3 regions of the Lysobacter sp. Root604 genome follow, and region 1 is predicted to be linked to each of the others. Evidence: riboswitches for the same ligand, from Rfam matches in the RefSeq annotation. Region 1 holds a riboswitch; each other region holds the start of a gene.

Region 1 (4,201 bases):
CAAGCCGGAGTACACCCAGGACGAGGCGATCGCCTGCTCGCTGGAAAACCCCGAGTCCTGCGAAGCCTGCCAGTAAGAGCGAGAAGCGAGTGCGTAGGAGTGAGGAGTGAGCTATGACGCGATCAGTTCGGTCTGGATGCTCTGCGCAGGACGGTCAGCATGCGGCTGATCTCGTCGACGAGTCCTTTTATCTCGACGAGGTCTGCCGCAAGCAACCAGCCGACCCGTTCGCTGATCAACAGCTGAGTATTCAGCTCAGCCAGAGAGCCCTGTGCGATAGCCAAGAACTGGCCACGCTCCCTCTTGGACTCTCGGGTCCAACCTTCGGCTACGTTGCTCGGCACGGATATCGCCGCACGAGTCATCTGCAATCGAACCCCGTATCGCTCCATAGCCGGTAGTCGCATCGAAACCAGGCACGCAACTTCAGCCAGCCTCATGGACTTGTTCCAAATCACAGTCTCTTGGTAGTGCATCGGCTCCTCCGTCGTCTTCGGAGCCTGAGCTTTTTCTCGCACACCTGAAATCGGAAAAACCTTATGTCCATGTCAGTCACCTCCCCGCTCGCTCCTCACTCCTCTCCGCTCACTCCTAAGCTTCTAGACCCCGGTTTCGATCTCACCCTGCGGCCGATGCGCTATCCGCATTTCTACGAGATGTACCGCGACGCCATCCGTAACACCTGGACCGTCGAAGAGGTCGATTTCTCGCAGGACGTCAACGACCTCAAGCACAAGTTCGGCCCGGCCGAGCGGCATCTGGTCGAACGCCTGGTCGCATTCTTCGCCACCGGCGACAGCATCGTGGCCAACAATCTGGTGCTGAACCTGTACCAGCACATCAACGCGCCCGAGGCGCGCATGTACTTGTCGCGGCAGTTGTACGAGGAAGCGCTGCACGTGCAGTTCTACCTGACCCTGCTCGACACCTACCTGCCCGACCCGAACGAGCGCGCCAAGGCCTTCGACGCGGTCGAGAACATTCCCTCGATCCGCGCCAAGGCCGAGTTCTGCTTCCGCTGGATCGACTCAGTGCAGGACCTCAAGCGCATCGAGACGCGCGAACAGCGCCGCCAGTTCCTGCTCAACCTGATCTGCTTCGCCGGCTGCATCGAGGGTCTGTTCTTCTTCGCCGCCTTCGCCTACGTCTATTACCTGCGCTCGCGCGGCCTGCTCAACGGCCTGGCCTCGGGCACCAACTGGGTGTTCCGCGACGAAAGCTGCCACATGGCGTTCGCGTTCGAGGTAATCCGCACCGCGCGCGAGGAAGAGCCCGACCTGTTCGACGCCGACCTGCGCGCGCAGGTGGTGAAGATGTTCGAGGACGCGGTGAACTGCGAACTCCAGTTCGCCCAGGACGTGCTGTCCGGCGGCGTGGTCGGCCTGTCGCTGAAGGACATGCGCCAGTACCTGGAGTACTGCGCCGACCAGCGCATGGCCCAGCTGGGCATGCCCAAGCATTTCGGCGCCACCAACCCCTTCGGCTTCATGGACCTGCAGGACGTGCAGGAAGTGACCAACTTCTTCGAGCGCCGGGTCTCGGCGTATCAGGTCGGCGTACAGGGCGAAGTGGCGTTCGACGAGGCGTTTTGATTCAGGCGGGTGAGATACCCGCGCGCCGAAACCTCTCCGACCTGCTTAAGGCCCCTCTCCCGCTCGCGGGAGAGGGGTTGGGGTGAGGGCGTGAGCGCCAACGGCGCGAATGCCTTTGCTTTGATTCCTAGCCGCTAAAGCAAAAGCGCCCCTCACCCTAACCCTCTCCCGCAAGCGGGAGAGGGAACTGTTCGCTACGACGTCGCTCTCCTCGCTCTGCCGGGAAACAAACCCATGACCGAAGCCCGTATCATCGAAATCGTCTTCCCCGATCACACCAACCACCTGGGCACCCTGTTCGGCGGCCAGGCCCTGGCCTGGATGGACAAGGCCGCCTTCGTCGCCGCCTCGCGCTACGCGCGGCGCACGGTGGTGACCGCGCGCTCGGAACAGATCGACTTCCACACCGCGGTGCCCAAGGGCGCGCTGGTGGAGCTGATCGCACGCGTGGTCTCGGTGGGTCGCACCTCGATGCAGGTCGAGGTCGAGATGCACTGCGAGGACCTGCTCAGCGGCGAATCGCAACTGGCCACGCGCGGGCGCTTCACCATGATCGCGCTCGATCGCGACGGCGTGCCGACGCCGGTGCCGGCGCTGGAATCCGCTGCGGCCTGAACCCGCGAACGTCGATTGACGGGCCCCGCTCCTAGGCGTACTTTGGCAGCCGTCATGGTGACCATCGCTTCATAAAGATAAAGCGATGCGACAAGACGCCGCCGGTTCGCGCCGGCGACGGCTAGAGGGAATCCGGTACGGACTCGCGTCCAATTCCGGAGCTGCCCCGCAGCGGTATAGGGAACGACCTCCGTCAGGCACTGGGTGCGAGCCCGGGAAGCGACGGACAGTAGGCGGCGTCGAACCACGCCATGCCCCAAGCCCGAAGACCTGCCATGACCGGAGGGTCCGCCCTCCGTCCGACTCCGGCCCCGCGGGTCGGCGCGTGCGTGCGGCCATGGCCGTTCGCCCTCGCCCTCCACGGGACCGGTTCGCCCGCGGGGGCGAAGGTCGAAGGCAGGTCGTGCTCCGGCGTCGCCGCATCCGCGGCGGGCGGTCGCGCGTGCGTACCCGCCTTCCTTCGTTGCCCTGCTCATGCCCACACGCATCGCAGGAGACTTCAATGATCAGCGTTACCCACCTCGGCTTCCCGCGCATCGGCGCGCGACGCGAGCTCAAGCAAGCCCTGGAATCGTTCTGGAAAGGCGAGATCGCGGCCGGCGATCTGCACGACACCGCACTCACGCTGCGCGCACGCCACTGGACGCTGGCGCGCGACGCCGGCGCCGACGTCGTGCCTTGCAACGACTTCTCGCTCTACGACCATGTGCTGGACACCGCCGTCCTGTTCGACGCGGTGCCCGCACCCTATCGCGATACCTTGGATGCCGATCCCCTGGCCGGTTACTTCGCGCTCGCGCGTGGCCTGCAGGACGCGCGCCACGACCTGCGCGCCCTGGAAATGACCAAGTGGTTCGATACCAACTACCACTACCTGGTGCCGCAGTTCGAGTGCGATCAGCGCTTCGCGCTGCGCGGCGACAAGCCGCTGGCCGAGCTCGCCGAAGCGCAGGCGCTTGGCCTGCAGGCACGGCCGGTGCTGCTGGGGCCGGTGTCGCTGCTCAAGCTCGGCAAGCGCCGCGACGGCGGCGATCCACGCGAGTTGCTGGACGCGCTGCTGCCGGCCTACGCCGAACTGCTGACCCGATTGAAGGCGGCGGGCGCGCAATGGGTGCAGTTGGACGAGCCCTGCCTCGCGCTGGATCTCGATGACGACGATCGCCGGGCCTATCGTCGCGCCTACGACGCGCTGGCCGGCGTCGATGCGCCCGCGCGCCTGCTCGCCAGCTACTTCGGCGGGCTGGGCGACAACGCCGAACTGGCCGCCGCCCTGCCCGTGCAGGCCCTGCACCTGGATCTGGTGCGCGCGCCCGGCCAGCTCGAAGCGCTGCTGCCCAAGCTGCCCGAAGACCGCGCGCTCAGTCTGGGCGTGGTCGACGGCCGCAACATCTGGCGCGCCGATCTCGACGCGGCGCTCAGTCTGGCGCGCCGCGCCGGTACGCGCGCGCAGTGGCTGGCGCCGTCGTGCTCGCTGCTGCACGTGCCGATCGACCTGGGCCTGGAACGCAAGCTGCCGCCGCCGTTGCAGCAGTGGATGGCCTACGCCAAGCAGAAGCTCGAGGAACTGCGCCTGCTCGCCGACACCCTGGCCGACGACGACCGTGCGGCGGGCGCCTTGGGCGCGGCCGCGAGCGCGCGCGCCGCGCGCCTGGCCTCGCCGCTGCTGCGCGACACCCAGGTGCGCGCCAAGCTGGCCGCGGTGGTGCCAGCGATGACCCAACGCGATTCGGCCTATGCGCAGCGCGCGCGGGTGCAGGCGCAGCGTCTGAAGCTGCCCGACTTCCCGACCACCACGATCGGCTCGTTCCCGCAGACCTCGCAGGTGCGCCAGGCGCGCGCCGAGCACAAGGCCGGGCGCCTGGACGACGCCGGCTATCGCGCCTTCCTCGAGCGCGAGACCGAGCTGTGCCTGCGCGAACAGGAAGCGTTGGGCCTGGACGTGCTGGTGCACGGCGAGTTCGAACGCAACGACATGGTCGAGTACTTCGGCGAGC
Region 2 (4,201 bases), on a different contig from region 1:
CTGGTCCAGCAGCGGATTGGTCGCGTGCAGCTCGGTGAACTCGCCGTAACGGGTGGCGGTGGCGTTGAAGCTCCAGTTGCCGGTATCCCAGTCGCCGGCCAGGAAGAACTTGTCCTTGGGCGCGCCCTTGGTGATGCGGCCGATCTCGGTGCGGCCGATGCGCACCGCCGCCGGATCGATCGCGGCCAGGCGCGCCGGGTTGGGCGCGATCTTCTCGATCTCGGTCTTGGAGTAGTTGTAGCCCAGAGTGAGGCCGAACTTGCCCGAGGCCAGGTCCCAGTTCTGGGTCGCGATGATGTCCACGCCCTGGGTCTTGGTGTCGACGGCGTTGGTGAAGTAGCGGCCGCCGCCGATGCCCGGGTAGCCGTTGGCTTGCAGGTAGTTGCGCACCGCGGTGCTGGTCAGGTTTTCCGACAGCAGGATGCGGTCGTCGACCTTGATGTGGTACGCGTCGATGGTGATGTACAGGCTGTCGCTGGGCTGCAGCACCAGGCCCAGGCTGTAGTTGGTGGACTCCTCGGCCTTCAGCGATTCCGAGCCCAGCGCGATCGCGGCCGGATTGTCGACGCGGAAGGTGCCGATCTCGTAGGGCACGCCGCTGATGAAGTTGGTCGCGATCGACTGGAAGAACTGCTGCTGCAGCGAGGGCGCGCGGAAGCCGGTGGAGGCGGTGGCGCGCAACGCGACCTTGTCGGTGAAGGCGTAACGCGCCGACAGCTTGCCGGAAGTGGTGTCGCCGAAATCGCTGTAGCTCTCGAAGCGCGCGGCGATGCCGGCGGAGAACTTGTCGGTCAGGTCGGCTTCGACGTCGGCATAGAGCGAATAGCTGTGGCGGTCGAAATCGCCGGCGTCGCTGGCGCGGAAGCCGGAGAACACCTGCGCGCCCGGGATGATCTGGCCGTTGGACGCGGGCACGCCGCCGTTGGCGTAGGACAGCGGTTCGCCGGCGCGCTGCGAGAATTCCTCGCCGCGCCACTCCGCGCCCCAGGCGAAGGTCACCGGATACTGCCAGCCGAAATCCACCGGGCGCGCGAAGTCCAGGTTCAACACGTGCTGCGTGACTTCGAGCGCGCCCGCATAGAACTGCGTCGGCGAGGTCGGGCCCAGGCTGCGGTTGAGGGTGTGCTCGATGTCGAAGCTGAGTTCGTTGTGGCCGTAGTTGTAGCTGAAATCGATCTGGGTGCCGCCGGCGGTTTCCGAGCGCAGGCCGACCACCGTCGAGCGGTCCTTGCTGACGTTGTGGATCTGCGGCAGGAAGCCGTTCGGGTAGATCGAGGGGATGTTGCGCGGGTCGGCGGCGAAGCGGAAGTAGCCGTTGGAGAGCACGTCGCGCTTGCTGTAGCTGCCGAAGGAATAGAAGGTCAGGTAGTCGACCGGACTGTATTCGCCGTTGTAGGACACCGCGCCGCTATCGATCTCGGGATCGCCGTAGCGCTGTTCGACCACGCCTTGGAACGGGCGCGCGCGGTTGGTCTGGTCCTGGTGGCCGCCCTGCGCGGCCAGGTGCAGCTTGCCGTTTTCGCCGAGCTTGAAGCCGGCGTCGCCGGACAGCTGGTACTGCTCGCCGTCGCCGGCGCTGTATTGCCCGTAGCGCGCGGCGATGCTGCCGCCGTGGTCGCTGCCCTTGAGCACGATGTTGACCACCCCGGCGATCGCGTCGGAGCCGTACTGCGCCGAGGCGCCGTCGCGCAGCACTTCCACGCGTTCGATCGAGGCGATCGGGATCGCGTTGAGGTCGACCGGCGAGGAACCGCGACCCTGGCTGCCGTTGAGGTTGATCAGCGCGGTGGTGTGCCGGCGCTTGCCGTTGACCAGCACCAGCACCTGGTCCGGCGCCAGGCCGCGCAGCTGCGCGGGGCGCACGGCGTCGGTGCCGTCGGTGATGGCCGGGCGCGGGAAGTTCAGCGAGGGCAGGGCGCGCGCCAGCGCGGTCGCGAGTTCGACCGTGCCGGTGGCTTCCAGCGCCTCCGGAGTGATGATGTCGATCGGCGCGCTGGACTCGGCGACGGTGCGATCGCTGACCCGGGTGCCGGTGACGATCACCTGGTCCAGGGTATGGGCCTCGGAGGCCGGCTCGCCCGGGGCGGCCGCGTCCTGGGCATAGGCCGGGGAGGCGAGCGCGGCGATCAGGGCCAGCGACAAGGGGGCGAGGACGAGCGGACGGCGTACGGCGCGGACGGCTACGGACATGGTGCGCGGCTCCTTGCGGCGGGGGGATTGGTAACGATGTCATTTTGGTTTAACACGGTTATAACAACTGGGTCAAACCCACTTTCGTATAGGTAGATAGCCGTACGTCATGGTTTTAGACATCGGATGCGCATCAGCTATGCCAGGTGGCACATCAGGCCGACTTAGCCCGGCTGCGGGCGGTTATCGCCACAGGCCCGGGGCCCGGCTCATGCCGTTTGCTCATGGGGGCGGACCGATCCGGGGCTGCTACCATGCGCGGGCTTGAGGTGATCGCCGGCCCCGCCGGCGATTGAAACGGGAATCCGGTGCGCCAGTCCTCCGAACGGAGCGACGGCAATTCCGGAGCTGCCCCCGCAACGGTAAGTAAGACGAACGATCCGCAACGAAGCCACTGTGCGCATGCATGGGAAGGCGCGGATCGGAGGGCTGGAGGCCCTCGCTTGCAAGCCCGGAGACCGGCCTGAGGCTGACCCGACACGCGGTGGGCGCTGTCATGGGGCTGCCTTGCGTCCGCGCGTCGCCGCCTCGTCGTTCCCTCCGCGTGTCTCCGACCCATCGTTTCCGCGCGGGTAGGCGCGGATCAGGAGCCATGCTTTGAATTTCCACCCTTACGCGCTTCGCCGCACCGCGCTGGCGACGGCGCTGCTGTCCGTCGTGGTCCCGGTTTGGGCCGCCGACGCCGCCACCGACCTCGACCAGGTCGTGGTGACCGCCAGCCGCACCGCGCAGACCCAGGACGCGACCCTGGCCTCGGTCACCGTGATCGACCGCGACGACATCGAACGCCTGCAGCCGGCCAACTTGCCCGACCTGCTGCGCGGCACGCCCGGCCTGTCGATGGCCAACAACGGCGGCCCCGGCAAGTCGACCTCGCTGTTCCTGCGCGGCACCGAGTCCGACCATGTGCTGGTGCTGGTGGACGGCATCAAGATCGGCTCGGCCACCAGCGGCGGCGCCTCGCTGCAGGACATTCCGGTCGAACAGATCGAGCGCATCGAGATCGTGCGCGGCCCGTTCTCCAGCTTGTACGGCTCCGAGGCCCTGGGCGGCGTGATCCAGATCTTCACCCGCCGCCCGCAAGGCGCGTTCGCGCCGCACGCCAGCGCCTCGATCGGCAGCTGGCAGACGCGTCGCGGCACCCTGGGCGTGGGCGGAAAGAGCGACAACGGCTGGTACTCGATCAACGCCGCCAGCGAGGACACCGACGGCATCAACGCCTGTCGCGGCAAGCCCTCGCCGGGCGGCGCCGGCTGCTTCACCCACTCGCCCGACCGCGACGGCTACCGCAACCTGTCGCTGACCGCGCAGGGCGGCTACCGCTTCAACGACGCCTGGGACGCCGAAGCGCGCCTGTTCCGCGCCGAAGGCCGTAACGAATACGACGGCAGCACCAACAACCAGGCCGACACCGTGCAGCAGGTCGCCGGCGGACGCCTGCGCTACGCGCCCAGCGAACAGGCCACGCTGACCCTCAACCTGGGCCGCAGCAGCGACCTCAGCGACACCTACCGCAACGGCGTCTACTCCAGCACCTTCAATACGCGCCGCAAGCTGGGCTCGCTGCAGGGTGACTTCGGCCTCGGCGGCGGCCTGCTCACCCTGGGCTACGACTGGCAGCGCGACGAGGTGGAAAGCAGCACCGTCTACGCCCACGACCACCGCATCAACCGCGGCCTGTTCGGCCAGTACCAGCGCGAATCTGGCGCGCACGCGCTGCAGGCCAGCCTGCGCCGCGACGACGACAGCCAGTTCGGCGGCCAGACCACCGGCAGCGCGCTGTGGGGCTGGAACCTCAGCGAACAGCTGCGCCTGACCGCGAGCTACGGCACCGCGTTCAAGGCGCCGACCTTCAACGAGCTGTACTTTCCCGGCTTCGGCAACGCCGATCTCAAGCCGGAGGAGTCGCGCAGCTTCGAACTCGGCCTGCGCGGCGAACACGCCTGGGGCGGCTGGTCGCTCAACGCCTACGAGACCCGAGTCGATGAATTGATCGCGTTCGATGCTTCGA
Region 3 (4,201 bases), on a different contig from region 1:
GCGGAGCTGGGGTGCGCCGATGCGTGGCGTGGCGCCGGTCCGCTGCGGCTATCGTACGCCCTCCGACCGGAGATCCGATTGGACCTTCGCAGGGGGCGCGCCCGATCCACGCCGGATCGGAGCGCTCAGTAATGTCACTGAATTGGTGGATCTGTGAGGGTTTGGGCACGGTACGGCGCGCCGGGTCGGACGGTCCGTGGCCTCGCAGCGCCGCGGCAGACGCGAGCCCGCCCACCGCCCGGCTCGCCGCAAAAGAAAGCCCGGCGGAGCCGGGCTTTCGAGAGCTTGAACGCGCGTCCGGCTCAGCGGGCCGGTGCGTAACGCAAGGTCAGGAACCATTCGCGACCGGGCTGGTTGTAGAACGAGATGGTCTCGTAGTCGCGGTCGAAGACATTGGCCACGCGCGCCTGCAGCGACCAGGCCGCGGTGAGCGCGTATTCGGCGCGCAGGTCCAGGGTGCCGTAGCCGCCGACGCGGCGGCTGTTGGCGACGTCGTCGTAACGCGCGCTGGAACCGACCGCGGTCACGCCGAAGCGGAAGTCGCCGAAGGCGCGGTCGATGTCGACGCGCGCGCTGCGCTTGGCGCGACGCGGCAGATCGTTGCCGGCGTAGAAGCCGACCCGGTTCTCGCTGTCGAGGAAGCTGGCGCTGGCGGCCACGGCCCAATCGGCGACGGTGGTGTCGATGCCGATCTCGGCGCCGCGCACACGCGCGCGCTCGATGTTGTTGGGCAGGAAGATCGCGGCGTCGTAGGCGATCAGGTCGTCGACCTGGGTGCTGAAACCGTCGATGCGCGCGTTGAAGCGCTCGCTGCGGTAGGCCAGGCCAAGCTCCCAGGTCTTGGACTCTTCCGGGCGCAGCGCCGGGTTGCCGAAGAACGGGTAGTAGAGCTCGTTGAAGGTCGGGGCTTTGAAGGCGGTGCCGTAGCCCGCGGTCAGACGCCAGTGTTCGGCGAAGCCCAGGCCCCAGGCGATGCTGCCGGTGGTGTGGCCGCCGAACTGGTCGTTGTCGTCGCGGCGCAGGCTGGCCTCGATCGACTGCGCGCCGAAGCGGCCCTGGTACTGGACGAAGCCGGCGCGGTTATCGCGCTCGTTCTTGTCGTAGGCGGTGTCGCTGTCGGCGTGGTCGCGCAGCCAGTCGAAGCCCACGCTCAGCAGCTGGCCTTCGCCGACGCCGTAGTCGGTCTGCACGGTGAAGCTGTCGCGGTTGGTGGCGAAGTAACCGTTGGGCACGTTGCCGAGGAAGTTGTCGGACTCGTCGCGATTGCGGCCGGCGCTGACCTGCAGGCGCAGGTTTTCGGAAGGACGCCAGGTGCCCTTGGCGCCGACCACCTGCTGCACGATCTCGGAGTAGTTGACGAAGCTGCCGTCGTACTCGTTCTCGCCTTCGGCGCGCAGCACATGGCCTTCGAAGCTCAGGGTGTCGGTGGCATCGAAGCCACCGCGCAGCGACAGCGAGCGGTTGCGGTAGCCGTCGCGGTCGGGCTCTTCGGTGAAGCAGCCGGCGAACAGGGTGCTGGAGCCGTCGCAGGCATTGATGCCGTCGGTGCGCTGGTAGGCGGCGTCGGCGCCGAACCAGCCGCGGCCGACGCGGCCGCCGATGCCGGCGCTGGCTTCGCGGCCGCCGTGGCTGCCGACGGTGACGCTGGCGCGCGGGGCGACGGCGTCGCGGTCGCGGCGGGTGAAGATCTGGATCACGCCGCCGATCGCGTCGGCGCCGTACAGGCTGGAGCGCGGGCCGCGCACGATTTCGATGCGGTCGATCAGGGCGACCGGCAGGTCCTGGAACGAAGCCAGGCCGGAGGTCGCCGAGCCGATGCGGATGCCGTCGACCAGGACCAGCACGTGGTCGGTCTCGCTGCCGCGCAGCGACAGCGTGGTCAGCTTGCCCAGGCCGCCCTGGTTGCCGACCGAGAGGCCGGCGCGGCCGCGCAGCAGGTCGGGCAGCGAGCGCGCCTGGCTGCGCGCGATGTCGTCGTGGGTGATCACTTCGACCGGCGACAGCGCGTCGTTGGCGCTGATCGCGGTGCGGGTGGCGGTGACGACGACATCGTCCAGATCGGTGGCGTCGTCGTTCGGCTGCGCCTGCGCGAGAGCGGGCAGGGCGAGGGCGGCGGCGATGGCCAGGGACAGCTTGGGAACACGCATGAGCAAACTCCAGGGGCGCGGCGGTGGAGCCGCGCCGTCGATCGAGGGAGTCGCGAGGAGAGAGGGGCCGCGAATGCGGGCGCTGAACGCGCCGACGGTCGCCGCCGCGACGCCCTCCGCATCGCAACCAGTCGCGCGTCGGGGCCGGTCTCCGGACTCGCGAGCCGGGACCGGGGTCCCGTGCGCGGCGCCTTCCCGTGCTGAGCACAGTGGCGGTTGCCGCGGTCGACTCGCTTACCGTTGCGGGGGCAGTGCCGGGCTGGCCCGATCGCGCTGTCGCAGCGCTGGGGCGTCACCGGCTTCCCGTTTCAACCCTGACGGCGGATGCCGGGGGTCACCTCGAAGCGCGCGCAGTCTACGCGATCGGGGGCGCAGGGGCCAAAAGGAGCGGGGGGCGTGGCCATTAGCCCCTCATCCGCCCTGCGGGCACCTTCTCCCGCAAGCGGGAGAAGGGAAGATCAAGAACCTCTCCCGCAAGCGGGAGAAGGGMAGATCAAGAACCTCTCCCGCAAGCGGAAAGGGGGAGATCAAGAACCAGCGCTGTGAGCCCCTCTCCCGCTCGCGGGAGAGGGGTTGGGGTGAGGGACGATGCGGATGCGTTGCTTGAACCCCGCCACGTGCCCTCATCCGCCCTGCGGGCACCTTCTCCCGCAAGCGGGAGAAAGATCAAGAACCTCTCCCGCAAGCAGGCAGGGGAAGATCAAAAGCTAGCGTTGCGAGCCCCTCTCCCGCTYGCGGGAGAGGGGTTGGGGTGAGGGCCCGGCGCGAGTGCGTTGCTTGAACCYCGCCGCGCGCCCTCATCCGCCCTGCGGGCACCTTCTCCCGCAAGCGGGAGAAGGGMAGATCAAGAACSTCTCCCGCAAGCGGAAAGGGGGAGATCAAGAACTAGCGCTGTGAGCCCCTCTCCCGCTCGCGGGAGAGGGGTTGGGGTGAGGGCCCGGCGCAGAGCGCGCAGCTCCAACTTCATCCCGGCTCTTCATCCGGTCCGCAGCCCGTCCTGAGCCTGCCGAACGGGGCACCGCCTCCCACTGTTGGGAGCAGGGAAAGCCAGGTCGGGGGCGTAACCAAGCGCCGCTAATCCGCGCCGCAAAGCGGAACGCAGGACTGCCTTACTCCCGCTCTTCCGCCTCGTCGCGGCCTTCGCCCGCAGGCTCGTCGTCGAAGCCGTCGTCGTAGGACGGCGGCATCGCCACGGTGTCCTCGGTCAGCACGGTGGTGCGCACCGGGCCGGCGGCCGGGCGGTTGCGCGGCGCGGGCAGCAGGGCGGTGGCGGCCTCGGCGGCGGCGATCAGTTCGTTGCGGCGCTGGTCGGGGATCTCCTGCCAATGGCAGTCCAGCAGGGCGCCCTCGATCGCGTACAGCAAGTTGAGCGTCGGTTTGAAGCCCGCGCGCTTGACCCGCATGAAAGCCTCGACCGTGCCGATCGCGGCGATGTCCTCGTGCGAGCGCAGGCCGACCTGGCGCAGCCAGGCCGCGCTCTTGGGGCCGATGTTGCGCAGCTTGGCCGCGGTCATCGCAGCGACTCCACGAAGGCCTGGGCGATCGCTTCCAGGCCGCGCTGGTCGTCGGCGTCGAAGCGGTCGAGCTTGGGGCTATCGAGATCGAACACGCCGATCAGTTCGCCGTTCAAGGACAAAGGCACCACCAGTTCGGAGTTCGACGCCGAATCGCAGGCGATGTGGCCCGGGAAGCGGTGCACGTCGGCGATGCGCTGGGTCTGGCCGCTGGAGGCCGCCGCGCCGCACACGCCCTTGTCGAGCGGGATGCGGATGCAGGCCGGCAGGCCCTGGAACGGCCCGACCACCAGCTCGCGGCCGTCGTAGAAGTAGAAGCCGACCCAGTTGAGGTCCGGCAGGGCGTGATAGACCAGCGCCGACAGGTTGGCGGCGTTGGCGACACGGTCGCGCTCGCCCTCGATCAGGGCGCGTGCCTGGGCCAGGAGCAGGTCGTATTGTTCCGGCTTGCTGCCGGACAGGGGGTTGGCGGCGAACATACCGCGAGTGTAGCAGCGGCACGCCCGGGCATTACCATGGCCGGATACCGCCCCCCCAAGC

Evidence for each region. A riboswitch is a leader RNA that binds a small molecule or an ion and turns the genes downstream of it on or off. The one in region 1 is predicted to bind cobalamin.
Region 2: it holds a riboswitch for cobalamin, as region 1 does, so the genes downstream of both, btuB (TonB-dependent vitamin B12 receptor) here and metE (5-methyltetrahydropteroyltriglutamate--homocysteine S-methyltransferase) in region 1, are expected to answer to the same signal.
Region 3: it holds a riboswitch for cobalamin, as region 1 does, so the genes downstream of both, btuB (TonB-dependent vitamin B12 receptor) here and metE (5-methyltetrahydropteroyltriglutamate--homocysteine S-methyltransferase) in region 1, are expected to answer to the same signal.

Annotation. Positions count from the first base shown of each region.
Region 1 is NZ_LMGS01000009.1:1,429,916-1,434,116, reverse strand. Features, by position in the region: gene ASD69_RS14645 (ribonucleoside-diphosphate reductase subunit alpha) at 1-76, shown strand, start outside; gene ASD69_RS14640 (four helix bundle protein) at 123-476, opposite strand; gene ASD69_RS14635 (ribonucleotide-diphosphate reductase subunit beta) at 546-1,592, shown strand; gene ASD69_RS14630 (acyl-CoA thioesterase) at 1,809-2,207, shown strand; cobalamin riboswitch at 2,284-2,500, shown strand; gene metE (5-methyltetrahydropteroyltriglutamate--homocysteine S-methyltransferase) at 2,710-4,201, shown strand, end outside.
Region 2 is NZ_LMGS01000012.1:194,187-198,387, reverse strand. Features, by position in the region: gene ASD69_RS19465 (TonB-dependent receptor) at 1-2,190, opposite strand, end outside; cobalamin riboswitch at 2,441-2,672, shown strand; gene btuB (TonB-dependent vitamin B12 receptor) at 2,824-4,201, shown strand, end outside.
Region 3 is NZ_LMGS01000010.1:183,763-187,963, reverse strand. Features, by position in the region: gene btuB (TonB-dependent vitamin B12 receptor) at 303-2,147, opposite strand; cobalamin riboswitch at 2,272-2,504, opposite strand; gene ASD69_RS22985 (TfoX/Sxy family protein) at 3,257-3,661, opposite strand; gene ASD69_RS15940 (GAF domain-containing protein) at 3,658-4,140, opposite strand.